DNA from 3 places in the Streptomyces sp. NPDC026575 genome. Region 1 is predicted to be linked to each of the others. Evidence: riboswitches for the same ligand, from Rfam matches in the RefSeq annotation. Region 1 holds a riboswitch; each other region holds the start of a gene.
The links. Region 1 has a riboswitch for cyclic di-AMP ahead of ACZ4NB_RS07510 (transglycosylase family protein). Riboswitches for the same ligand answer to the same signal wherever they lie in the genome.
Positions count from the first base shown of each region.

Region 2: another riboswitch for cyclic di-AMP. It lies ahead of ACZ4NB_RS27520 (C40 family peptidase); the one in region 1 lies ahead of ACZ4NB_RS07510 (transglycosylase family protein).
Region 3: another riboswitch for cyclic di-AMP. It lies ahead of ACZ4NB_RS06140 (M23 family metallopeptidase); the one in region 1 lies ahead of ACZ4NB_RS07510 (transglycosylase family protein).

Region 1 covers NZ_JBVHQM010000004.1:296,895-304,701, forward strand. The annotation lists gene ACZ4NB_RS07500 (cytochrome P450 family protein) at 4-1,278, shown strand; gene ACZ4NB_RS07505 (LysM peptidoglycan-binding domain-containing protein) at 1,558-2,598, shown strand; cyclic di-AMP (ydaO/yuaA leader) riboswitch at 2,849-3,018, shown strand; gene ACZ4NB_RS07510 (transglycosylase family protein) at 3,026-3,679, shown strand; gene eno (phosphopyruvate hydratase) at 3,987-5,273, shown strand; gene ACZ4NB_RS07520 (FtsB family cell division protein) at 5,499-5,951, shown strand; gene ACZ4NB_RS07525 (DUF501 domain-containing protein) at 6,060-6,602, shown strand; gene ACZ4NB_RS07530 (Ppx/GppA phosphatase family protein) at 6,599-7,564, shown strand.
Region 2 covers NZ_JBVHQM010000022.1:5,682-13,488, forward strand. The annotation lists gene ACZ4NB_RS27495 (PspC domain-containing protein) at 1-418, shown strand, start outside; gene ACZ4NB_RS27500 (LuxR C-terminal-related transcriptional regulator) at 550-1,263, shown strand; gene ACZ4NB_RS27505 (alpha/beta hydrolase) at 1,501-2,625, shown strand; gene ACZ4NB_RS27510 (C40 family peptidase) at 2,681-3,817, opposite strand; gene ACZ4NB_RS27515 (hypothetical protein) at 4,142-4,495, shown strand; gene ACZ4NB_RS27520 (C40 family peptidase) at 4,664-5,833, opposite strand; cyclic di-AMP (ydaO/yuaA leader) riboswitch at 5,841-6,023, opposite strand; gene pcrA (DNA helicase PcrA) at 6,289-7,807, shown strand, end outside.
Region 3 covers NZ_JBVHQM010000003.1:412,057-419,863, reverse strand. The annotation lists gene ACZ4NB_RS06155 (peptidylprolyl isomerase) at 62-343, shown strand; gene ACZ4NB_RS06150 (hypothetical protein) at 490-795, shown strand; gene ACZ4NB_RS06145 (aldo/keto reductase) at 914-1,873, opposite strand; gene ACZ4NB_RS06140 (M23 family metallopeptidase) at 2,052-3,176, opposite strand; cyclic di-AMP (ydaO/yuaA leader) riboswitch at 3,188-3,332, opposite strand; gene ACZ4NB_RS06135 (DUF2332 domain-containing protein) at 3,624-4,784, shown strand; gene ACZ4NB_RS06130 (PP2C family protein-serine/threonine phosphatase) at 4,814-5,956, opposite strand; gene ACZ4NB_RS06125 (AraC-like ligand-binding domain-containing protein) at 6,166-7,152, shown strand; gene ACZ4NB_RS06120 (peptidoglycan-binding protein) at 7,546-7,807, shown strand, end outside.

The DNA of each region.
Region 1 (7,807 bases):
CCAGTGACGTCGTCCGCCGCGGCCGCCGGCCCGGCCCCCGAGCTGTTCACCTGGGAGTTCGCCGCGGACCCGTACCCCGCGTACGCCTGGCTGCGCCGGCATGCGCCGGTCTACCGGACCGCGCTGCCCAGCGGCGTCGAGGCATGGCTGGTGACCCGCTACACCGAGGCGCGGCAGGCGCTCGCCGACGCCCGGCTGTCGAAGAACCCGGTGCACCACAGCGAGTCCGCGCACGGCAAGGGCAAGGTCGGCATCCCGGGCGAGCGCAGCGCCAACCTGATGACACATCTGCTCAACATCGACCCGCCCGACCACACCCGGCTGCGCCGGCTGGTGTCGAAGGCGTTCACCCCGCGCCGGGTCGCGGCCTTCGCCCCCCGCGTCCAGGAGCTGGCCGACCACCTCATCGACGGCTTCGCCGACCGCGGCGAGGCCGATCTGATCCATGAGTTCGCCTTTCCGCTGCCCATCTACGCGATCTGCGATCTGCTCGGGGTGCCGCGCGAGGACCAGGACGACTTCCGGGACTGGGCGGGCATGATGATCCGCCACGGCGGGGGGCCGCGCGGCGGGGTCGCCCGTTCCGTGAAGAAGATGCGCGGCTACCTCGCCGAGCTGATCCACCGCAAGCGGGCGTCCCTGGGGGAGACGGCGGAGCCGGACGAGGACCTGATATCCGGTCTGATCCGCGCCTCCGACCACGGCGAGCACCTCACCGAGAACGAGGCCGCCGCGATGGCGTTCATCCTGCTCTTCGCCGGCTTCGAGACCACCGTCAACCTCATCGGCAACGGCACCTACGCGCTGCTGCGCCACCCCGCCCAGCGCGAACTGCTGCAGAAGTCGATGGCGGCGGGCGACACCGAGCTGCTGACCACCGGCATCGAGGAGCTGCTCCGCTACGACGGGCCCGTGGAGCTGGCGACCTGGCGGTTCGCGACGCAGGATCTGACGCTCGGCGGGCAGCGGATCGCCGAGGGCGATCCCGTACTGGTGGTGCTGGCCGCCGCGGACCGTGATCCGTCACGCTTTGTCGAACCCGATGTTCTCGATCTGACCCGACGTGACAATCAGCATCTGGGATACGGGCACGGCATCCACTACTGCCTGGGCGCACCGCTCGCCCGGCTCGAAGGGCAGACCGCGCTCGCCACGCTGCTGACCCGGCTCCCGGACATCCGGTTTGCCACGGATCCTGATGATCTGCGCTGGCGCGGCGGGCTCATCATGCGCGGACTGCGGTCCCTTCCGGTGGAGTTCACGCCCGAGCGGTCCTGACCGGGGGCGCCATCGAAGGTGACGCAGCGTCAGCAGCGTGACCTCCGCGTGATCTGCGCTACACCGGCTTGTGACTACCCGTGACCCCGGCTACCTTTCGACCGACGGTCGAAAGGATTCACGATTCGTTCACGCGGGCACCCGCATAAGCGGACGCTCGATGGGGTGGGGAATCGAACGGTCGTCGAACAACTCAACCGCCGCGCGAAAGGCATCCGCATGCGTTCCGGGAACGGCCGACACCGTCGCCCCCGTCAAGCACCGGCCATCTTTGTCACGGTGGGAGTGACCGGCGCGGGCCTCGCACTGCCCCTGGTCTCCGCCAGTGGGGCACACGCCGCCGACACCGCGACCTGGGACCGGGTCGCCCAGTGCGAGAGCGGCGGGGTGTGGAGCGCCGCCTCGGGCAACGGCTTCTACGGCGGGCTGCAGCTGACCCAGGAGATGTGGGACGACTACGGCGGCGGGGCCTACGCCTCGCGCCCCGATCTCGCCAGCCGCGCCCAGCAGATAGCCGTGGCCGAATCGATCCTCGACGACCGCGGCCCGGACGCCTGGCCGAGCTGCGCGGTCAACGCCGGGCTCACCAAGGACGGCCGTGCGCCGAAGGTCGACCCGGGCAGCACGAGCACGCCGCGGCCCACCCCGTCCGACGAGGACGTCGACCCGGCCCCCTGGGACCGGTCCCCCTCGACCGGCTCGTCCGACGAGCCCAGTGGCCCGGACGACTCCAAGGCCCATGAGGGCGACCGCGAGGGCGAGGGGTCCGGTGACGGGAGCGGCGACGGGTCCCGCGACGGATCCCAGGGCGGCTCCCGCGACGGGTCGTCCGACGGCTCGCGCGGCGACGCGGGCGACGAGCCGTCCCAGGAGACGCCGGCGCCGTCCGAGTCCGACGGCCGCGACACCCCAGAGACCCCGGAGCCGTCCGACTCCGCCACCCCCGACGACCAGGGCGACGACGCCTCCCGTCCCGCCGACCCCTCCGGCGACGCCGACCGCACGGACCCGGGCGGTACGCCCGGCCAGGCGTCCGGCAAGGGCAAGCACCGCGGCGACGCGGACCCGGACGAGGGCGACGACGGCGACCGGACGCCCGGCGGCCGGCACGCCTCGCGCGGCGACGGCGGGCGCGGCACGGGCCCGGCGGACGGCGACTACACCGTGCGCCCGGGTGACAGCCTGTCAGCCATCGCCGCGGCCCACCGGCTGCCGGGCGGCTGGCCCGCGCTCTACGAGCGCAACGAGGGCGTCATCGGGGCCGACGAGAACCTGATCCAGCCGGGTCAGCGGCTCGATCTCGGGCATGCGGAGGGCTAGTTCGCCGCCTTCGTCCCCTTTGGGAAAGTGAGACAAGGCTCTCGTTGGGCGGCGGGCGCGCGGATTCGCCCGCCGCTGCCATAACGGCCCTCACCTGCAGATATGTGACCAACCCGTGATCAAAAACGGTCAACTTGGTTCAGAAGGTGGGGTTTGAACACCAAGGGGATTACTGCTTACGGTCAGGACCGCTCGCCAAAGCGGGCCCCTTCGATCACACGCCGAATCCTGCCGGTGGTCGGAGGCAGTTGACGCGCAAGCGCCGAAGGCAGGAGCGGGGGAACCAAGGTAGGCGCCGGTCAGGCCCGTGAAAGCGGGTCAGCCGGCTTGGGGTGAAGCCAGGTGCGCCACGCGCGCCGGGCCGGGCGACTCACAGCCCGAACCCGACAGCTCACCTCGTAGGCGTCGGTGAGGAAACGAACGAACCATGCTGATCAACAAGGGCAAGCACCGTCGTCCCTCCAAGGCCGTCCGCGTCGCCACCCTCGCCGGTGTCGCCGGTGCCGCCGTCGCCGTCCCGCTGATGGGCGCCACGTCCGCCTCCGCCGCCTCGGTCGCCACCTGGGACAAGGTCGCCCAGTGCGAGTCCGGTGGCAACTGGTCGATCAACACCGGTAACGGCTACTACGGTGGCCTGCAGTTCTCCAACTCCAGCTGGGCCGCCGCCGGTGGCACCCAGTACGCGGCGCGCGCCGACCTGGCCACCAAGGCCCAGCAGATCGCCGCCGCCGAGAAGCTCCTCGCCATCCAGGGCCCGGGCGCCTGGTCCTGCGCCGGTGCCGGCGGCCTGACCTCCGGTGGTCCGTCCCCCGACCTCGACACCTCCACCAAGTCCGCCCCGAAGCAGGACGAGGCCAAGCCCGAGGTGAAGAAGGCCCCGGCCGCCCCCAAGGCCGAGAAGGCCCAGCCGGCCCCGAAGAAGTCCGAGCGCGGCGGCGACTACACCGTCAAGGCGGGCGACACCCTGGCCAAGATAGCCAAGGCCCACGGCACCAACTGGAAGTCGCTCTACGAGGCCAACAAGTCGGTCATCGGCGGCAACCCGAACCTGATCTTCCCGGGTCAGCAGCTCAGCATCTGAGCCGTCCGCTCACCGGGACTCCCGTCCGCCGAAGCCGCGGGCCCCGTTCCTCCGTGAGACCGCCCCGTCCGGCGCGCCACTCCCCCCAGCGCGCCGCGGCGGGGCTTCTCCATGAGGTGCGGCGCGCACCGCCGTGACCAGCCGCGTCCCGCACTTTTCTCCGCTCAGCGAACAATGTGGCGAAACATCCCGTGAACTGCGCCTTTGGGCATCTTTTCGTCCCACGGAGCGGGCCAAGGGCAAGCGGACGCGGCCGGGGCCGTTAGGCTCGTGCTGCAGAACTCCAGACACCCATGAAGGAGACAACGTGCCGTCCATCGACGTCGTCGTAGCCCGCGAAATTCTCGACTCGCGAGGTAATCCCACGGTCGAGGTCGAGGTCGGCCTCGACGACGGCAGCACGGGCCGTGCCGCCGTGCCGTCCGGCGCCTCGACCGGCGCCTTCGAGGCCATCGAGCTCCGCGACGGCGACCCGAACCGCTACCTCGGCAAGGGCGTCGAGAAGGCCGTCCTGGCCGTCATCGAGCAGATCGGCCCGGAGCTCGTCGGCTACGACGCGACCGAGCAGCGGCTGATCGACCAGGCGATGTTCGACCTGGACGCCACCGACAACAAGGGCTCGCTCGGCGCCAACGCCATCCTCGGCGTCTCCCTCGCCGTCGCGCACGCCGCCTCCGAGGCCAGCGACCTCCCGCTGTTCCGCTACCTCGGCGGCCCGAACGCGCACGTGCTGCCCGTGCCGATGATGAACATCCTCAACGGCGGCTCGCACGCCGACTCCAACGTGGACATCCAGGAGTTCATGATCGCGCCGATCGGCGCGGAGTCCTTCTCCGAGGCGCTGCGCTGGGGCGCCGAGGTCTACCACACCCTCAAGAAGGTCCTGAAGGCCAAGGGCCTGGCCACCGGCCTCGGCGACGAGGGCGGCTTCGCCCCGAACCTGGGCTCCAACCGCGAGGCCCTGGACCTCATCCTTGAGGCCATCAAGGAAGCCGGTTACACCCCCGGCCAGGACATCGCGCTGGCGCTGGACGTCGCCGCCTCCGAGTTCTACAAGGACGGCAAGTACCAGTTCGAGGGCAAGGACCGCTCGGCCGCCGAGATGACCGAGTACTACGAGGAGCTGGTGGCGGCCTACCCGCTGGTCTCCATCGAGGACCCGCTGTTCGAGGACGACTGGGCCGGCTGGAAGGTCATCACCGACAAGCTCGGCGCCAAGGTCCAGCTGGTCGGCGACGACCTGTTCGTCACCAACCCCGAGCGCCTCGCCCGCGGCATCGAGGAGGGCTCCGCCAACGCGCTGCTGGTGAAGGTCAACCAGATCGGCTCGCTGACCGAGACCCTGGACGCCGTGGAGCTGGCCCAGCGCAACGGCTTCAAGTGCATGATGTCGCACCGCTCCGGTGAGACCGAGGACGTCACCATCGCCGACCTGGCCGTCGCCACCAACTGCGGCCAGATCAAGACCGGTGCCCCGGCCCGCTCCGAGCGCGTCGCCAAGTACAACCAGCTGCTGCGCATCGAGGAGATCCTCGACGACGCCGCGGTCTACGCCGGCCGCTCCGCCTTCCCGCGGTTTCGCTCTGCGAACTGAATCAGTGCCGCGCTCTGCGAACTGAATCAGTGCAGCGCTCTGCGAACTGAATCAGTGCCGCGCTCAGCGAACTGAATCGGTGCCGCGCTCAGCGAACTGAGTCACGGCTGATCGGCTGACGTTACGGCCGAGCACCTGCGTACGTCCTCGGCGACGGTCCCGTACCGTTGCCGGGGACGTACCTGCTTGATGCAGTCCGGCGTCAGTCAGTGAAGGGGAGACGACGTGCCCGCGGACCGGTTCTCGACCGCGACCCGACTCAAGGCGCTCGGCGAGCAGGCCGCCGCCCGCGTCTACCGAGCCCGCCCGCCCCGCCGCAACCGCCTCACCGGCCGCGCCGCCCTGCTGGCGCTGGTCATGTGCTCCCTGGTGGTCGCCCTCGCGTACCCGATAAGGCAGTACATCTCCCAGCGCTCCGACATCGCCGAACAGCGCCGCAAGGCCCAGGACGCCGGTGCCGAGCTGGACCGGCTGCGCGAGCAGCGGGCCCGGTGGCAGGACCCGGAGTACGTACGCCAGCAGGCCCGCCGGCAGCTGCACTACGTCATGCCGGGGGAGACCGGCTACCTCGTCCAGGACGGCTCCGGTTCCGCCGCCGCCCCGAGGGGACCGCAGGCGGCGCGGCGCCCCTGGTACGAGAATCTGTGGAGCGCCGTCGACGCGGCCGACAAGCGGTAGGGCTGCGCCGGTACGCCTCGGGCCGTACCGCCGGCGCGGGGCAGCCCGTACTGTCGACACCAGGCGGTCCGCACCGCCGCCCCACCACCCACCTCACCGAAAGCGCACATGGAAACCCCTCCGCCCCAGACCGAGCCCACCGAGCCCACCGCCGCGGACATCGCGGCCTTCAAGGAGCAGCTCGGCCGCCCGCCCCGCGGGCTGCGCGCCATCGCGCACCGCTGCCCCTGCGGCCAGCCGGACGTCGTCGAGACGGCGCCGCGCCTGGAGGACGGCACGCCCTTCCCCACGCTCTACTACCTCACCTGCCCGCGCGCGGCCTCCGCGATCGGCACGCTGGAGGCCAACGGCGTGATGAAGGAGATGTCCGAGCGGCTGGCGACCGACCCGGAGCTGGCCGCCGCCTACCGCGCGGCCCACGAGGACTACATCCGGCGGCGGGACGCCATCGAGGTGCTCCAGGGCTTCCCGAGCGCGGGCGGCATGCCCGACCGGGTCAAGTGCCTGCACGTCCTCGTCGGCCACTCGCTGGCGGCCGGTCCCGGCGTCAACCCGCTCGGGGACGAGGCGCTCGCGATGCTGCCGGAGTGGTGGAAGAAGGGGCCGTGCGTGAGCCCCTGCGCCGAGGACGACAAGGGAGGGTCCCGGTGAAGCGGGTCGCCGCCATCGACTGCGGTACCAACTCCATCCGGCTGCTGGTCGCGGACGCGGATCCGGAGACCGGCGAGCTGAAGGACCTCGACCGCCGGATGCAGATCGTCCGGCTGGGCCAGGGCGTGGACCGCACCGGCCGGCTGGCGCCGGAGGCGCTGGAGCGGACCTTCGCGGCCTGCCGGGAGTACGCCGCGGTGATCGCCGGCCTGGGCGCGCAGCAGGTCCGCTTCGTGGCCACCTCCGCCTCCCGGGACGCGGAGAACCGCGAGGACTTCGTCCGCGGTGTCGTGGACATCCTGGGCGTGGAGCCCGAGGTGATCACCGGTGACCAGGAGGCGGAGTTCTCCTTCAACGGCGCCACCAAGGAGCTGGCGGGCCGCCCGGACCTGGCCAAGCCCTTCCTGGTGGTGGACATCGGCGGCGGCTCGACCGAGTTCGTCCTCGGCGACTCCCAGGACGCCTCGCCGCGCAGTTCCTACCGCGCCGCGTGCTCCGTCGACGTCGGCTGCGTACGGATGACCGAGCGGCATCTGCTGCACGGCGGCGAGATCACCGACCCGCCGGCCCCGGGGCAGATGACCGCCATGAAGGCGGACATCGCCGCGGCGCTGGACCGTGCGGAGCGGACCGTTCCGCTGAGCGAGGCCGCCACGCTGGTGGGCCTGGCCGGTTCGGTCACCACCGTCGCCGGTATCGCGCTGGGCCTGGACCACTACGACTCCGAGGCCATCCACCACGCGCGGATCTCGCTGGCGAAGGTCCGCGAGATCACCGAGCAGCTGCTGTCGGCCACCCACGCCGAGCGGGCGGCCCTGCCCGTCATGCATCCGGGTCGGGTCGATGTGATCGGTGCGGGCGCGCTCGTACTGCTGTCGATCATGGAGCGGATGGGCGCCGAGGAGGTCGTGGTCAGCGAGCACGACATCCTCGACGGCATCGCCTGGAGCATCGCCGGCTGAGTCGCCGGCCGGGGGCGCCGCACAGGTGCGGCAGGGGTCGGCAACGGCCTCTGCCGACCGGCGTTCTGAGCGGGCGGCAGGCCCGTCCGAGGGCGTTCCGGGGGGCTTGGGAGGGTTCCGTGGAGGGGTCCGCGAAGAAAGTTCGTGAAATCCTTCACATGAAAAAGCCTCCTGTTGGGCGAACAATCTGCTCGTCCGACCCTCATTCGAAGGTCCTAAGACCCTTCGACCCGGAGGATGCGT
Region 2 (7,807 bases), on a different contig from region 1:
GGACGAGGAGCCGGCCACCCTGGCGGAGGCGGTCCGCAAGGCCGCCGCCGAGGTGGAGGACCACCACGGCGTCCCCATCGAGGTCGTGGTCGTCGGCGACTGCCCGCTGGACGACGCGCTGGACGCCCAGATGCAGGCCGCGCGCGAGGCGATGGTCAACGCCGCCAAGTACGGGGGCGAGGGCGGCGCGGTGCAGGTGTTCGCCGAGGTCGAGGGCCGTTCGGTCTTCGTCTCGGTGCGCGACCGCGGGCCCGGCTTCGATCTGGACGCGGTCCCCGCCGACCGCATGGGCGTGCGGGAGTCCATCATCGGACGGATGGAGCGCAACGGCGGCACGGCCCGGCTGCGCGCCGCCCCCGAGGGCGGCACGGTCGTCGAGCTGGAGATGGAGCGGACCGCGGCGGAGCGTGACGGATGACGGGCCCGAGCGAACCGCGCCCGGGGCCGAGCGAACCGCGGCCGGGGCCGGGCGAGCCGCAGCCGGTGGCTTCGGCGCCGGACGGGGCGCGGGATGATGACGGGGCAGACACCAACGGACGGGCGGAAGACATGAGCAGCGAGGGCGCACAGCAGGGCGGGAGCGGCGACGAGGCGGCCGAGGGCCGGACCGTACGGGTCGTGCTCGTCGACGACCACCGGATGTTCCGTACGGGCGTCCAGGCCGAGATCGGCGAGACCGGGCGCACCGGCGTCGAGGTGGTCGGCGAGGCCGCCGACGTCGACCAGGCGATCACGGTCATCACCGCCACCCGCCCCGAGGTCGTCCTCCTGGACGTCCACCTCCCCGGTGGCGGCGGTGTCGAGGTGCTGCGCCGCTGCGCCGCGATGTCGGCCGACGCCGAGCGCCCGGTCCGCTTCCTCGCGCTCTCCGTCTCCGACGCGGCCGAGGACGTCATCGGCGTCATCCGCGGCGGTGCCCGCGGCTATGTCACCAAGACGATCACGGGCACGGACCTGGTCAACGCGATCTTCCGGGTGGCCGACGGCGACGCGGTCTTCTCCCCGCGGCTGGCCGGCTTCGTCCTGGACGCCTTCGCCTCGACCGACGCCCCGCCGATCGACGAGGACCTCGACCGCCTCACCCAGCGCGAGCGCGAGGTCCTGCGGCTGATCGCCCGCGGCTATGCGTACAAGGAGGTCGGCAAGCAGCTGTTCATCTCGGTGAAGACCGTCGAGTCGCATGTCTCGGCGGTGCTGCGCAAGCTCCAGCTGTCCAACCGCCATGAGCTGACCCGCTGGGCGGCGGCCCGGCGCCTGGTCTGACGCCCTGACCTGCGGTTCGGCCGGCGGCGGGTGCCATACCGCCGCCGGCCGCACGGCCGGGGCCGAGGGCGTGCGGGCAGCGGGCGGAAGGGTGCGGGAAGGGACAAAGAAGGACCTGAGCCGGGCAACCAGGACCACGTGGATCGCCATCTAAGGGCGCGGAGAGGCTCACTGCCGAAGGCGGGGCCCGAACCATCCCCACGTCCTTCGCATAGTCGTCCTGGAAGCGAGATCCCGATGAGCCTGACGGGCACGCCCTTCCTCCTCACCTCGATCGCGCTGCTGCTCGTCGCCGTCGTGGTGCCGCTCGCCCTATGGGGCCGAATAGCCGGGCCGGCCCTGGTACGCGGTCTGGCCCGGCTGCTGATGCTGCTGTTCGCCCAGATCACGGCCGTCACCCTGGTCTTCGTCCTGGTCAACAACGCCAACAACCTCTACGACACCTGGGGCGATCTGCTCGGCACCGACAGCCATGTCGCGGTCGCCAAGGACCTCGGTCCCGACGGCATGGGCGGCAAGCAGATCAAGAACGAGCCCAAGCAGCTCCAGCGGTTCCGCCCCGGCGACGACCCGCGGATGGGGGCGGGCGTGCAGATGACGGACCTTGAGGGCCGCATCTCGGGCGTGCGGGGCGAGGTGTACGTGTGGCTGCCGCCGCAGTACCACGACCCCGCCTACAAGAACACCAGGTTCCCGGTGGTCGAGCTGCTGCCCGGCTACCCCGGCTCCTCGAAGGCGTGGTTCGGGTCCCTGCACGTAGGCGAGCAGCTCCGGCCGCTGATGCAGCGCGGCCAGATCAAGCCGTTCATCCTGGTCGCGCCCCGTACCAACCTCCTGACCGGCGCCGACACCGGCTGCGTCAACATCCCCGGCAAGGTCAACGCCGACAGCTGGCTGACCGTCGACGTCCGCAAGATGATGATCGACAACTTCCGGGTGGGCGACCGGCCCGACTCCTGGGCCCTGGCCGGCTACTCGGCCGGCGCCCACTGCGCCACCAAGCTCGCCCTGTCCCACCCGGACCGCTACCGCGCCGCGGTCGCCATGTCCGGCTACAACGACCCGGCCCTCGAACCGGACTCCCTGGCCGGCAAGGACCCCCAGCTGCGGATCGCGTCGAACCCGATCCACATCCTGAAGTCCGCCAACGCCGCCGGCCGACCGCCCCGTACGGCGCTGTACGTCTCGGGCGCCGCGGGCGACGGCTACCAGGCGGGCATCGGCCTGCGCCAGCTGGCGAAGCTGCCGACCACGGTGACCGTGCAGCAGATCCCGGCGAACGCGGGCGGCCACACCACGGCGGTCTGGCGCCAGCAGGTGCCGGAGGTCTTCCGGTGGCTGGGCACACAGCTCAAGCCCTGACCTCTCCACCGGAGTCCCGGCGCGGGCCCAAAGTCCCCGCGCCGGCCCGGCGGCCCTACGCCGGCCGGGTGGCCCCCGCGAACGGCATCTGGTCGATCGGCGCGATGCGTACCGGGGCGCCCGGATGGGGCGCGTGGATCATCTTGCCGTCGCCGATGTACAGGCCCACATGGCTGATGCCGGTGTAGAAGAACACCAGGTCGCCGGGGGCGAGTTGGGAGCGGTCGACGCGGGGGCCGGAGTTGATCTGGGTGTAGGTGGTGCGGGGCAGCGAGACGCCGCCGGACTCCCAGGCGGCCTGGGTCAGGCCCGAGCAGTCGTAGGCCGAGGGGCCCGTGGCGCCCCAGACGTACGGTTTGCCGAGGGCTGCGTAGGCGAAGGAAACGGCGCGCGTCGCCCGGGAGTCGGGGGCCAGCGCGGCCGCCTGGGCCGCGGCGGCCGCCGAGCCGGCCGGGATCCCGCCGAGCAGGCCGTCACCGCGGCCCGTTCCCCGGTCCGCGCGGGCGCCGCCCCGGGAACCGTCCGCGCCCGCCATCCGGCGCCGCTGCTCCGCGGTCAGCCGGTCCAGCAGCTGCTCGGCGGCGTCCAGCTTGCGGACGATGGTGATCCGGTGCTTCTTCAGCCCGGCCTCGGTGGACACCAGCCGCTGCGCGGTGTCCTCAGCCCGCTGCCGGACCTGCCGCACGCTGCCCAGCCGGCGCGCGTAACCGGCCACCGCGGCCGCCTGGTGGCTGCCCGTGCGCTCCAGCACCGCGGCGCCGTCCAGATAGCGCTGCGGGTCCTCGGACAGCAGCAGCGAAACGGTCGGGTCGATGCCGCCCGCGCGGTACTGGGACGCGGCCACGGCGCCCAGTTCCGCGCGGGCGGTGTTCAGCTTCCGGGTCCGGCGGGCGGCCTCGTCCTGCAGTCTGCTCAGCTCCTCGCGTGCGGTGTCGGCGGCTTCCTTGGCGCCGTTGTAGCTCTGTGTGGCCACCTCTGCCTCCTGGTACAGCGCGTCGACCCGGTCCTTGACCTGGTCGGGGGTGGGGGAGGGGGCCGCCTGGCCGGTGCCGTCGAAGGCGGTGGCGGTGGCGGCGCCCGCGAGGGCGAGGGTGGCGGCCGTACGGACGGTGCGCGCACTGCGCGAACCACCCGTGAGCGCGGCGAGCGGATGCTGCCTGGGCTTGCGGTGCGAGGCCACGGTGGCCGTCACTTCCTTCCCTTCGGGCCGAGGGCGCGGCGGCGGTCGGCAACGGGGGAGCCGGCCGTCGCCGCACCTCTCGGCGGGGCGGCCGACGGAACACTGGCGCGGAGGCCGGCGATGGCGGGATGTCGGCCGCCTGGAGGAGGACGCTAAGCCTGGGCGTCACGGGGGTGAGTCCGGTTGGCTGGCATTGTTCGCTTTCGACCGCGGCCGGTGCGCGGTTGACCGCACCGCCGCCGCCTGCACACCGGGACCGGTCTGCCGTGACCGAAGCGGCGATTGCGGACGCCCTGCCGGAAAGGGCGTGCTATATGGCGGCTACGATCCAGCACTATGGACGTAGTAATCAATGTCTTCGTCGGCCTGCACATCATCGGCATCGCCTCCCTGCTGGGCGGCTTCCTGACCCAGATGAAGGCGATGGGCGCGGGCACCGCCCGCTTCGTGCCGGCCATGCTGCACGGCGCGCTGACGATGCTGGTCACCGGCATCGTGCTGGTCGGCCTCAACCAGGCCCAGGACCACCCGGTCAACAACATCAAGATCGGCGTCAAGATGGCCGTCCTGGTGGTGATCCTGGCGCTGGTCTACGTCAAGCGGGACGAGGAGAAGGTCCCCGCGCCGCTGTTCGGCGTGGTGGGCGGGCTCACGATCGCCAACATCTTCATCGCGGTGCTCTGGACCTGACGGCGGCACCCCCCCACTACGGCACACCGCGCGGTCACCGTGCTCCGGAATTCCGGAGCCGATGGCCGCGCGGTGGCGTGTGGGGGGTGACCGTGGGGGGTGGCCTGGTCGGGCGCCCTGGGGCGCCTGGGGAAAGGAGCGGTCCTCCGGGGAGGCGGGGCCGCGGCCTCAGGCCGGGCGGACGCTCCCGTAGATCGGCATGTAGTAGATCGACTCCTCGCGGACGTAGGCGCCCGGCTTGGGGGCGTGGATCATCTTGCCGCCGCCTATGTACATGCCGACGTGGCTGATGTCGTCGAAGAAGAACACCAGGTCACCGGGTTGCAGATCCTTGGTCGCCACCCGCTGGCCGACCTTGACCTGGTCCCAGGTCGTCCGCGGCAGATCGACCCCGGCCGCCTTCCACGCCGCCTGCGTCAGCCCCGAGCAGTCATAGGAGCTGGGCCCGGTGGCGCCCCAGACGTACGGCTTGCCCATCTGGGCGCGGGCGAACGCCAGCGCCTTCTCCGCCTTGGTGGAGTACGAGCCCCCGGTGGAGCCGCCGTCGCTGGTGCCGCCACCGGTCTGACCGCCCGTGGAGCCGCCCGTGGAGCCGCCCGTCGAGCCGTCCTGCTGACGCTGGCGCTCGGCCTCCTGCTGCCGGCGCGCCTCCTCGGCGGCCTTGCGCCGGGCCGCCTCCTCCTTCTGGCGCTCCAGCTCCGCCAGTCGCGCCTTCTCCTGGGCGGTGAGCCGCGACAGCAGCTGCCGGGCCTCGGCCAGCTTCCCCTGGACGGACTGCTTGGACTCCTTCAGCGAGGCCTGCGACTGCTGCAGCTGCTCCAGGCTGCTGGTGGCCTTGGCCCGCTGCCGCGCCGCGGCCGCCGCCTGCTCCTGGTAGTCGGTGACCGCCTGCTTCTGCCGGCTGGTCAGCCGCTCCATCAGGTGGCTGCGGTCGACGAACTGCTGCGGGTCCTTGGCGAGCATCAGCTGCGCCGTCGGGTTCATGCCGCCGGTGCGGTACTGCGCCGAGGCGAAGGTGCCCAGTTCGCGCCGGGACTCGTTCATCCGCTGCGCGCGCTTGGCGGCGGCGTCGAGCAGATCGTCGACGGTGGCGCTCTGGTGCTCGGCGCGCTCCTTGGCGGCGTTGTACTTCTGGGTGGCCACCTCGGCCTGGTGGTAGAGGTCGTCGACCTTCTTCTTGACCTCTTCGATGGAGGGTCTGGGCGCCCTGGGGGCGGCGTCGGCGGTCTGCGAGAGCAGGGTGACCGAGGCGAGCGCGGCGGTGGTGAGCCCGGCCGCCGTACGCCGGCTCCCGGGCGAGAGGAGAACGCTGGTGCGCGGCTTGCGATGGGACGCCAAGGCCGGCAACTCCTTCCGTGGACCGCCTACCGGGTTAGCTGTCGGGTTCGGGCGGTGTCGCTGACGGAAGGCTTGCCCTACGGTCCGTGCGGCCGCTGATGACGGCCGCTGGACCGATTCACCCCGGTGGTGCTGGTGGGTCCCCGGCTCCGGGTGCCTGAGGGCAGGCCGGACTCGGCGTGGGCGGCCCGTGCGGAAGCTGTCGACCGCGGGGAGGCGGGCTGCCCGAGCGAGGACGTTAGCCAATTCGTGTGGCTCCTGTGAAGGCTGATGTTCGATATGCCCGAAACCTTTTCGTGACCTGAACGCGCGGCGGCGGGTGTTGCGTCAGATGTCGGGTTCGGGTAGCGGCCGGCCCCCGGCGGTTCCGCCTCCGGTCGCCTGACCTGCCCCGGCACGGACAATCGCGTACTCCCCGGCGCGCTGTCAGTGCGGCGGCCTAGACTCGGTGGGCGATGAGCAGCCTCTTTGACGACAGCTTTCTGGCGGACCTCGGCCCCAAGGGCGAGGAGGAGCACCCGCCGCCTCCCGAGGACGAGCACGAGCCGGTCCCGGAGGAGGTCCCCGCCGACCTCTTCGGCGGGAGGTTCGACGCGCCCGTGCACACCGAGGCGTACTACCGCGACGGCGCCGCCCGCCCGCCCGTCGACCCGGCCGCGCTGCTGGAGGGGCTCAACGACGAGCAGAAGGCCGCGGTCGTGCACGCCGGAGGCCCGCTGCTGATCGTCGCCGGCGCCGGATCCGGCAAGACCAGGGTGCTCACGCACCGCATCGCGCATCTGCTCGCCGAGCGCCATGTCCACCCGGGCCAGGTCCTCGCGATCACGTTCACCAACAAGGCCGCGGGCGAGATGAAGGAGCGCGTCGAGCAGCTGGTCGGCCCGCGCGCCAACGCCATGTGGGTCTCCACCTTCCACAGCGCCTGCGTGCGCATCCTGCGCCGCGAGTCCAAGAAGCTCGGCTTCACGTCCTCCTTCTCGATCTACGACGCGGCCGATTCCAAGCGCCTGATGGCGCTGGTCTGCCGCGATCTGGACCTGGACCCCAAGCGCTTCCCGCCCAAGTCCTTCAGCGCCAAGGTCTCCAACCTCAAGAACGAGCTCATCGACGAGGAGACCTTCGCCCAGACGGCGGCCGACGGGTTCGAGAAGTCGCTGGCCGAGGCGTATGCGATGTATCAGGCGCGGCTGCGCGAGGCCAACGCCCTGGACTTCGACGACATCATCATGACGACGGTCCATCTGCTCCAGGCATTCCCCGACGTCGCCGAGCACTACCGCCGCCGCTTCCGCCATGTCCTCGTCGACGAGTACCAGGACACCAACCACGCCCAGTACACCCTGGTGCGCGAGCTGGTCGGCCGGGGAACGGCCGACATCCCCGCCGCCGAGCTGTGCGTCGTCGGCGACGCCGACCAGTCGATCTACGCCTTCCGCGGCGCCACGATCCGCAACATCCTCCAGTTCGAGGAGGACTACCCGGACGCCACGACGATCCTGCTGGAGCAGAACTACCGCTCCAGCCAGACGATCCTGTCCGCCGCCAACGCCGTCATCGAGCGCAACGAGAACCGCCGCCCCAAGAACCTCTGGACGGACGCCGGGGCCGGCCCCAAGATCATCGGCTATGTCGCCGACACCGAGCACGACGAGGCCCAGTTCGTCTCCGACGAGATCGACCGCCTCACCGACGCCGGCGACGCCAAGGCCGGCGACGTCGCCGTCTTCTACCGCACCAACGCCCAGTCCCGCGTCTTCGAAGAGATCTTCATCCGGGTCGGTCTGCCCTACAAGGTCGTCGGCGGCGTGCGCTTCTACGAGCGCAAGGAGGTCCGCGACGTCCTGGCGTATCTGCGGGTGCTCGCCAACCCCGAGGACACCGTGCCGCTGCGCCGCATCCTCAACGTCCCCAAGCGCGGTATCGGCGAGCGCGCCGAGGCGATGATCGACGCCCTGTCCTCGCGCGAGAAGATCA
Region 3 (7,807 bases), on a different contig from region 1:
TGGAAGGTCCCGGGCTCGTACCCCTTGGCGGCATTGATGTGTACTCGAAAGGGTGTAACAAATGGCTAGGGCAACCGCACGTCACATCTTGGTGGACAGCGCCGACAAGGCGTCGGAGCTCAAGACGCAGATCGAGGCCGGAGCGGACTTCGCCGAGCTCGCCAAGCAGCACTCCACGTGCCCCTCGGCGCGCCAGGGTGGTGACCTCGGTGCGTTCGGTCCGGGGCAGATGGTCCCCGAGTTCGACAAGGTCGTCTTCTCCGCCCCGGTCGGCACGGTCCAGGGTCCGGTGAAGACCCAGTTCGGGTTCCACCTCCTCGAAGTGACCAGCCGCGAGGACTGAGGCGACGCCGTTGCCCGGCGCGGCCTCTCCCGGGCTGTGGCAACGAGGTACGGCAGCAGGCGTGCGTCTTCCACAGCACGGTCGCGGCCACCGCGGTACGCCCCCGCGTAGGCTCGGGGAATTCGACCCCGAGCGGGAGGTTTGTGATGGCCGGCGTACCGACGAGTGTGGTGGCGGCGAGTGGGCTGCTGGGCGGCTACGGCGTGGCCCGGTGGACCAAGAAGCGGCCCCTGGGTGGGGTGGCGCTCGCCGCCGCCGGAGCTGTGGCGGCCAAGGGGTGGCAGGAGAAGGCCGGGCCGAAGACCGCGGCGGCGTTGAGCGGTGCGTATGTGGCGGCCTTTGTGGGGTCGCATCCGCTGGCGAAGAAGATCGGGGCCTGGCCTTCGGTGTTCGCGGTCGCGGGCGGGGTCGCGCTGGCGTCGTGGGTCGCGGTCGACCGTCGGGGGAAGTGAAGCCGGCGGGGTGAGTGATGCCGGCCGGGGTGAGTGAGGCCGGCGGCCGGCGCGCGTACGGGGGCGGGGCAGGGCATCGGACGTGCCCCGCCCCGCCCCCGCGCACGCGGTGGGTGGATCAGGCCGAAGCCTCGTTCAGAAGGGCGAGTTCGGACTCCGTGAGCGTCAGGTCGGCGACGGCCAGGAGGGGCGCCAGCTGGCCGACCGTGCGGGCGCTGGCGAGCGGCGCGACGACGGTGGGCCGGGCGGCCAGCCAGGCGAGGGCGACGGTGGCGACCTCGGCCTGGTGCGCGGCGGCGACGGTGTCGAGGGCCTGGAGGACGCGCGGCCCGCGCTCGGTGGCGAGGTACTGGCCGGCCTTCGCGGAGCGGGCGCTGTCGACATCGGTGCCCGGGCGGTACTTGCCGGTGAGGAAGCCGGAGGCGAGGGCCCAGTACGGGACGGTGCCCACGCCCTCACGGGCGGCCAGGTCGGCGAGTTCGCCCTCGTAGGTGTCGCGCGAGACCAGGTTGTAGTGCGGCTGGAGGGCGACGTAACGGGCCACGCCCTCGCGGGCGGAGAAGGCCAGGCACTCCTCCAGGCGCCGCGCGGAGATGTTGGAGGCCCCGATCTCACGGACCTTGCCGGCCTGGACGAGCTCGTCGAGCGTGCCGATGATCTCCGAGACCTCGACCGATTCGTCGTCGTAGTGGGTGTAGTAGAGGTCGATGTAGTCGGTGCGGAGACGGGTGAGGGATTCGTCGACCGCGGACTTGATGGTGGCCGGGCTCAGGCCCTTGTAGTCGGGGTGGGCACCGACCTTGGTGGCGACGACGACCTCGGAGCGATTGCGGCGGGAGGCCAGCCAGTCGCCGATGACGGACTCTGATTCGCCGCCCTTGTTGCCGGGCACCCAGGCCGAATAGGCGTCGGCGGTGTCGATGAAGTTGCCACCGCCTGCCGCATAGGCGTCGAGCACGGCGAACGACTCGGCCTCGTCGGCCGTCCAGCCGAAGACATTGCCGCCGAGGGCGAGTGGGGAGACGGCGAGCGAGCCGAGGTTCCGGCGGTTCCGGGGGGTGGGATGTGTCGAGGTCATGCGTTGTTGCAGCGTGGACAGGAGGGAAGTTATTCCCGGGGAGGGAGTCAAGGGGAGGGAGTCAGGGGGAGTCGGGGGGAGGTCGACCGATGCGGGCGAAGGCTTTGGGGCGCCATGAGGAAAGCCCCGGGGATTCCCCCCGGGGCCCGCACTCGGAAGACCTGAACTTCCCGAGACCTCAGACGTTCACGCCGTGATCGCGCAGCCACGGCATCGGGTCTATGGGGTTGCCGGCGTCGGGGCGTACCTCCAGGTGGAGGTGGGGGCCGGTGACATTGCCGGTGGCGCCGACGCGGCCGATCACATCGCCGGTGTTGACCTTGCCCGAGGTCTGCACCATCGAGGACAGATGGCAGAACCACAGCTCGGTGCCGTCGTCGAGGGTGAGGACGATGCGGTAGCCGTACGAACCGGCCCAGCCGGCCTGGGTGATGGTGCCGGAGTGCACCGCCTTGACGGGTGTACCGGTCGGTGCGGCGAAGTCCTGGCCCGTGTGGTCGGCGGCCCAGCGGTCGCCGGCCTGCCCGAAGCTGGCGGTCAGGGTGTAGGAGGCGACGGGGGTGATGAAGCTCTTGGCCAGTTGGGCCAGCCGTTCGGCCTCCGCCTTACGGCGGGCCGCCTCCTCGGCCTTGCGCTTGGCCTCCAGCTCCGCCGCCTTCTTGGCGGCCGCGGCCTTGTCCGCCGCGGCCTGGGCCGTCTTCTGGGCTGCGGACGCTCGCGTCGCGGCCTGCTTGACGGCGGCGTCCTCGGCCGCTTCGCGGGCCTGCTCCTCGGCGGCGCCCTGCTGCGCGTCGGCCTGCTGGAGGATGCGGCTGCGCAGCGCCTCGCCGGCGTTGGCGCCCGTACCGGTCGTGCCGGTCTGGGTGGCCTGGGTGAGCGGGCCGGTGGCGTCGCTTCCGGAGTCTGCTGCGCCGGAGTCGGATATGAGGCCGCCGATCCCCGGCAGGGCTTCGGCGTCCGGGAGGCTGTCGGAGATCTCGTGGGCCATGCCGCCGATGTCGGGCATGGAGATCGGGACCGGCGGACGGTCCTCGGCGGTGGCCATGCCCCCCGCGCCGACCGCCGCGATGACGCCGACGCCCAGGACCGTGCCGCTACGGGCGAGTCCGCCGCCGCGCTGCTTGGCCACCCGGTGCTTGCCGCGGACCGGGCGGAGCGACTCCTCTGTGGGGTTCCACTCCTCCCATGGGCCGTCGCCGTCTGTGTCCGCTATGCCGTCCGGATCACCCGGGCCTTCGAAGGCACCTCGGGGGTCGAGTCGGTATGCGGACGGAGCCTCGGGGGCAGGCATGTTGGACGCCACGGGGGCGCACTCCTTTCCTTCCTTCTCGCCTACCGGGTTAGCTGACGGGTTCGGAGCAGGAAGGTCTCCTACGGGCCACTCTGGCGGAGGCGCCCGATTCACCCCAAGGTGGTGGTTCCCCGGTTCCCTTGGTGCAGTTCGAAGTGCTGGAGGAGCGTGAAAAGCGCGTGCGGGATTCGGCGTCGGCGCGCGGTGCCGCCTCTTGCGACGGCTGGGACGACCGCGCTGCGTTATCGGACAGTAATAGAGGACGTGGTCGTTTTCCAAGCCTTCCCGGGAATCCTTATCCGTTCCGCACGAGATCTGGCAGGGACTTTTTCGGTCAGCATGCCCACAAAGCGGGCGAGTTGACTCTGCACCTCTAAACGATCTCGTGCTGATTGTGCGTCAGTCGTTATGCGGAGGGGCGCCCGCCGGTTACGGAACGTGAGGGCGTAACGTCGGATCATGGTCGTCAACGTCGAGAGCGCGGGGAACACCGTGAGCTCCGGAAACGTCAAGGGCGGTATCGGCCGGAGCGCGGCGGCGGATCTGGCGGAGCGCTACCGGGAGTTCTCGTGGCGGGAGGCGCGGGGACGGTCCGACGCCCATGCGGAGCTGACCGCGCGGATCAGCCAGGACCCGGAGTTCTGCGACCTGCTGTCGGGTTCGCTGCCGGCCGGCAACAAGCAGCAGCCGAACCTCCTGCTCGCCGCCGTCCGCCAGCTCGACGGCCCGCACGCGGAGCAGGGCCCGCGCGATGAGGCGGCCTACGGACGCTGGCGCGAGTGGACGGTCCGGCACTGGGACGAGGTCCGCGCGGTGATCATGCAGCGCGCCACCCAGACCAACGAGCCGGCCCGCTGTGCCACGCTGCTGCCGCTGCTCGCCCGGCTGCCGCAGCCGCTGGCGCTGCTGGAGGTCGGCGCGTCGGCCGGGCTGTGCCTGCATCCCGACAGCTACCGCTACCGGTACGAGTCCGCCTCCGGGTACGACTCGTACGAGGGGCTGCCCGCGGGCGCCCCGCGGCCCGTCGAGGTGGGGGCGCCCGACGGCCCGGTGGAGTTCGTCTGCCGTACGGACTGGGCGCCCGAGGAGCTGCCCGGCCGGCTGCCGGAGGTCGTCTGGCGGGCCGGTATCGATCTGAATCCGCTCGACCCCGTCGGCGCACCGGACGATCTGCGCTGGCTCCAGTCGCTCGTCTGGCCGGGCGAGGGGCAGCGCGCGGCGCGGCTCTTCGCCGCCGTCGAGGCCGTACGGGCGGCGCCGCGGCCGCGGATCGTACGCGGTGATCTGATCGACGAGCTGCCCGCGCTGGCCGCCGCGGCACCGCCGGAGGCGACGCTGGTCGTCTTCCACAGCGCCGTGCTGAACTACCTTCCGCCGGCGCGCCGCGAGGAGTTCGCGCGCCTCGTGCGGTCGCTGCTCGACGGGCGGCCCGGCGGCGGGCACTGGATCTCCAACGAGCACCACTCCGTCCTGCCGTGGATCACCGCGCCGGAGCACCGCTCCGGGCGCCCGGAGGACGGACGGCTGACCCTCGCTCTCGACGGGCGGCCGATCGCGCTCACCGGCCCGCACGGCGAGAGCCTGCACCGGCTGCCGGAAGCGGCGGCGCCAAGAGGCTGACCGGCCCCGCCCCTTACGCGCCGCGCCCCCTACTCCCCCATGGGCCGCTGCACCGCCAGCAGGGCCATGTCGTCCGCCGACGCTCCGCCCGTATGCAGTGCCACGTCCTCGACGAGGGTGTCCAGGAGGGCGTCCGGGCCGGGGAAGCGGCGGCCGCGCAGCCGGTTCGAGGGGTCGTAGAAGCGGCCGCGGAAGTCGCGGGCCTCGGTCATGCCGTCGGTGAAGAACAGCAGCAGCGAGCCGGCCGGGAGGAACGTCTCGTCCGAGCGGTCGGGCCAGCTCGCCACCTCGCACATCCCCAGGGGCAGCGCCGGCGCCCCGGGGGCCAGCTCGCGCAGCCCGCCGTCCGGGGTGAGCATCAGGGGCGCCGGGTGGCCCCGGTTGAGGACCCGCAGCACGGGCCGCCCGTTGGTGGGGATCTCCGCCAGCACGGCAGTGGTGAACCCCTCGAACCGGTCCAGCCCTCCGCGCCGCCTGCCCTCCCGCTGCAGCGCCCGCTCCAGCCGGCCGGCCACCGCCTCCAGGGTGGCCTCCTGCTCGGCCGCCTCCCGGAAGGCGCCGATGACGACCACCGCGGCCTCCACCGCCTCCAGGCCCTTGCCGCGTACGTCGCCGACGATCAGCCGCACGCCGTGCGGGGTGTCCTGCACCGCGTAGAGATCGCCGCCGATCCCGGCGTCCGCCCGCGCGCCCACATAGCGGGCGGCGATCGCGAGCCCGGCCAGCCGCTCGGGCGGCAGCGGCAGTACGGCGCGCTGGGCGGCCTCCGAGACGTCCCGTACGGACGCCAGACGGGCATCGCTCGTCCGCACGACCCGGTTGATGCCCAGCGCGAGCAGGGCGACGACGAAGACCGTGGCGAGCTCCGTCATCGACTCGTGGTAGTTCGGGGCGGTGCTGCGGTACGTCACCCCCCAGAGCTCGCCGGCCATGGCGGCGACGGCCGCCAGGGCGGTGCTGGCCAGCGACAGCAGCGGCGCCGCGACCAGGGGCGCGGCGGCGAAGAAGGGGGAGGCGGTGTAGCTGGGCGGGGTCCCCAGGTCGAAGGCGAGGCCGGCGGCGATCAGCAGGGCGGGGAGCCAGCGCGCCAGGCGCCGCACCGGCGGGGGCATCCGCTCACGGCGCGCCCGCCGCTCCCCGTCGCCCGTAGGGGGCCCGTCGACCTGCCGCATCCGCACCGGCCTCTTCCGCTCCCGCCCGTCTTCCGTACGAGCAGCGGCGTGTCGGCCGCCTCGACTCCCCAAGGGTTGCCGGTGCCAGGCCGTGCGGCGAGCCGTCGGGGGCCGGACGGGTCATGGGCCGGGCCTCGGCGTCGACGTTCATCAGACGCTTATCCCTGTCCGTGATCATCCCCCTGGGCGGGCAGCTTGAAGGGGGAGACATGTTGAACGAGACGGTTTTCCGGAGTGAGGACGTGCCGGCGGCGGACCGGCTGTCCTACTGGGCGGAGCGTCTGGAGCAGACCCATGCTCCGATACATCTGAGCAGCGACCACGCCGACGACTTCCGGGCCACCCAGCGCGTGCTGGACCTCGGCGCGGTGTCCGTGTGGCCGGCCACGATCCCGCAGGTGGTGATGCGGCGCACCCCGCGGCTGATCCGGCAGTCCGACCCGGAGCTCTACCACCTCTCCTTCGTCGTGGGCGGGACGGGAGCGGGCCGGTGGGACGGCCACGAGGTCGTCTACCGGCCGTCCGACCTGGTCATCAACGATTCCTCGCTGCCGTGGGAGATCCGCGGCGGCAGGGCCCCGGTCACCACGGTGGGCGCGGAGATCCCCAAGGCGCTGCTGCCCCTGCCGCGCGGCGGGGCCCGTCGCACGGTCCCGCGGCGCATGACGACCCGGTCGGGGATCGGCGCGCTGCTGGCGCAGTTCCTCCTCCGGCTGAGCGCGGACACCAGCCCGTACCAGCCCTCCGACGGCCCCCGGCTGGGCACGGTCCTGACCGACCTGGTCACCGCGCTCTTCGCCCACGCCCTCGAAACCGACAGCGCCCTCCCGCCGGACACCCGGCGGCGGACCCTGACGCTGAGCATCAAGCGCTTCGTCCAGGAGCATCTGCACGACCCCGGCCTCTCCCCGGCCGTGATCGCCGCCGCCCACCACATCTCCGTCAGCTATCTGCACCGCCTCTTCCAGCACGAAGAGGCCACCGTCGTCTCCTGGATACGCCTCAGGCGGCTGGAGGCGGCCTGCCGCGACCTCACCGACCCGGCGCTGCACGCCACCCCCATCCACGCCATCGCCAGCCGCCGGGGCTTCTCCTGCGCGGCCGACTTCAGCCGCGCCTTCCGCAAGGCGTACGGCACTCCGCCGAAGGACTACCGGCACCGTGCACCGGCTGCCGGGGAGTCGACTCCCGGTTAAGAAAACCTGTGCACCAGGCGCCAACGACAACCCCGCCGGATTCCCGGACTCTTGAGGGACGCCGGTTCGTCGAGAAGCTGCGTCGAGCCGGCACGACGGGGGATCTGAGTGCGCACGTCGGCAACGTCCGGTGGTGCGCCGGGACGTGTCGTTCCGGACGGCACCGGGCTCGCGGAGAACGGAGCGTCTTCGTCAACGGAGGAGACGAAGGCGGTCGCGTCCGCGACTGTCGCGTGCGCAGCAGGCGGCGAACTTCCCGACGGCATAAGGGACTTCGCCCGCCGGGGCCGCTTCACATCCCTTCCCCCGTCATATGTCCAGTCGCGGCTTTCCGCTTCACAAGGGGCGGAAACGCACCCGCGAAAGCCGACTATTTCAGATGGTGGAACGGTAATGACGACGCCGAAGTGGCGAAAGCTGGTCGATCACATCCAGAGCATCAAGGAGGGCGTCTACGAGACGAACGTGGACGGGGAGTACAACAACCGGACGCGGTTCGGGAAGCAGTACGGCATGGACGGTGAGCCGTGGTGCGTCATGTTCGACTGGGACATGTACGCCGACACGGGCCTGGAAGAGTTCGTGCCGCACATCGCCAACGTCAACGGGTTCACCGACTGGGCCAAGCAGCGTGACCAGTGGTCCGAGTACCCGT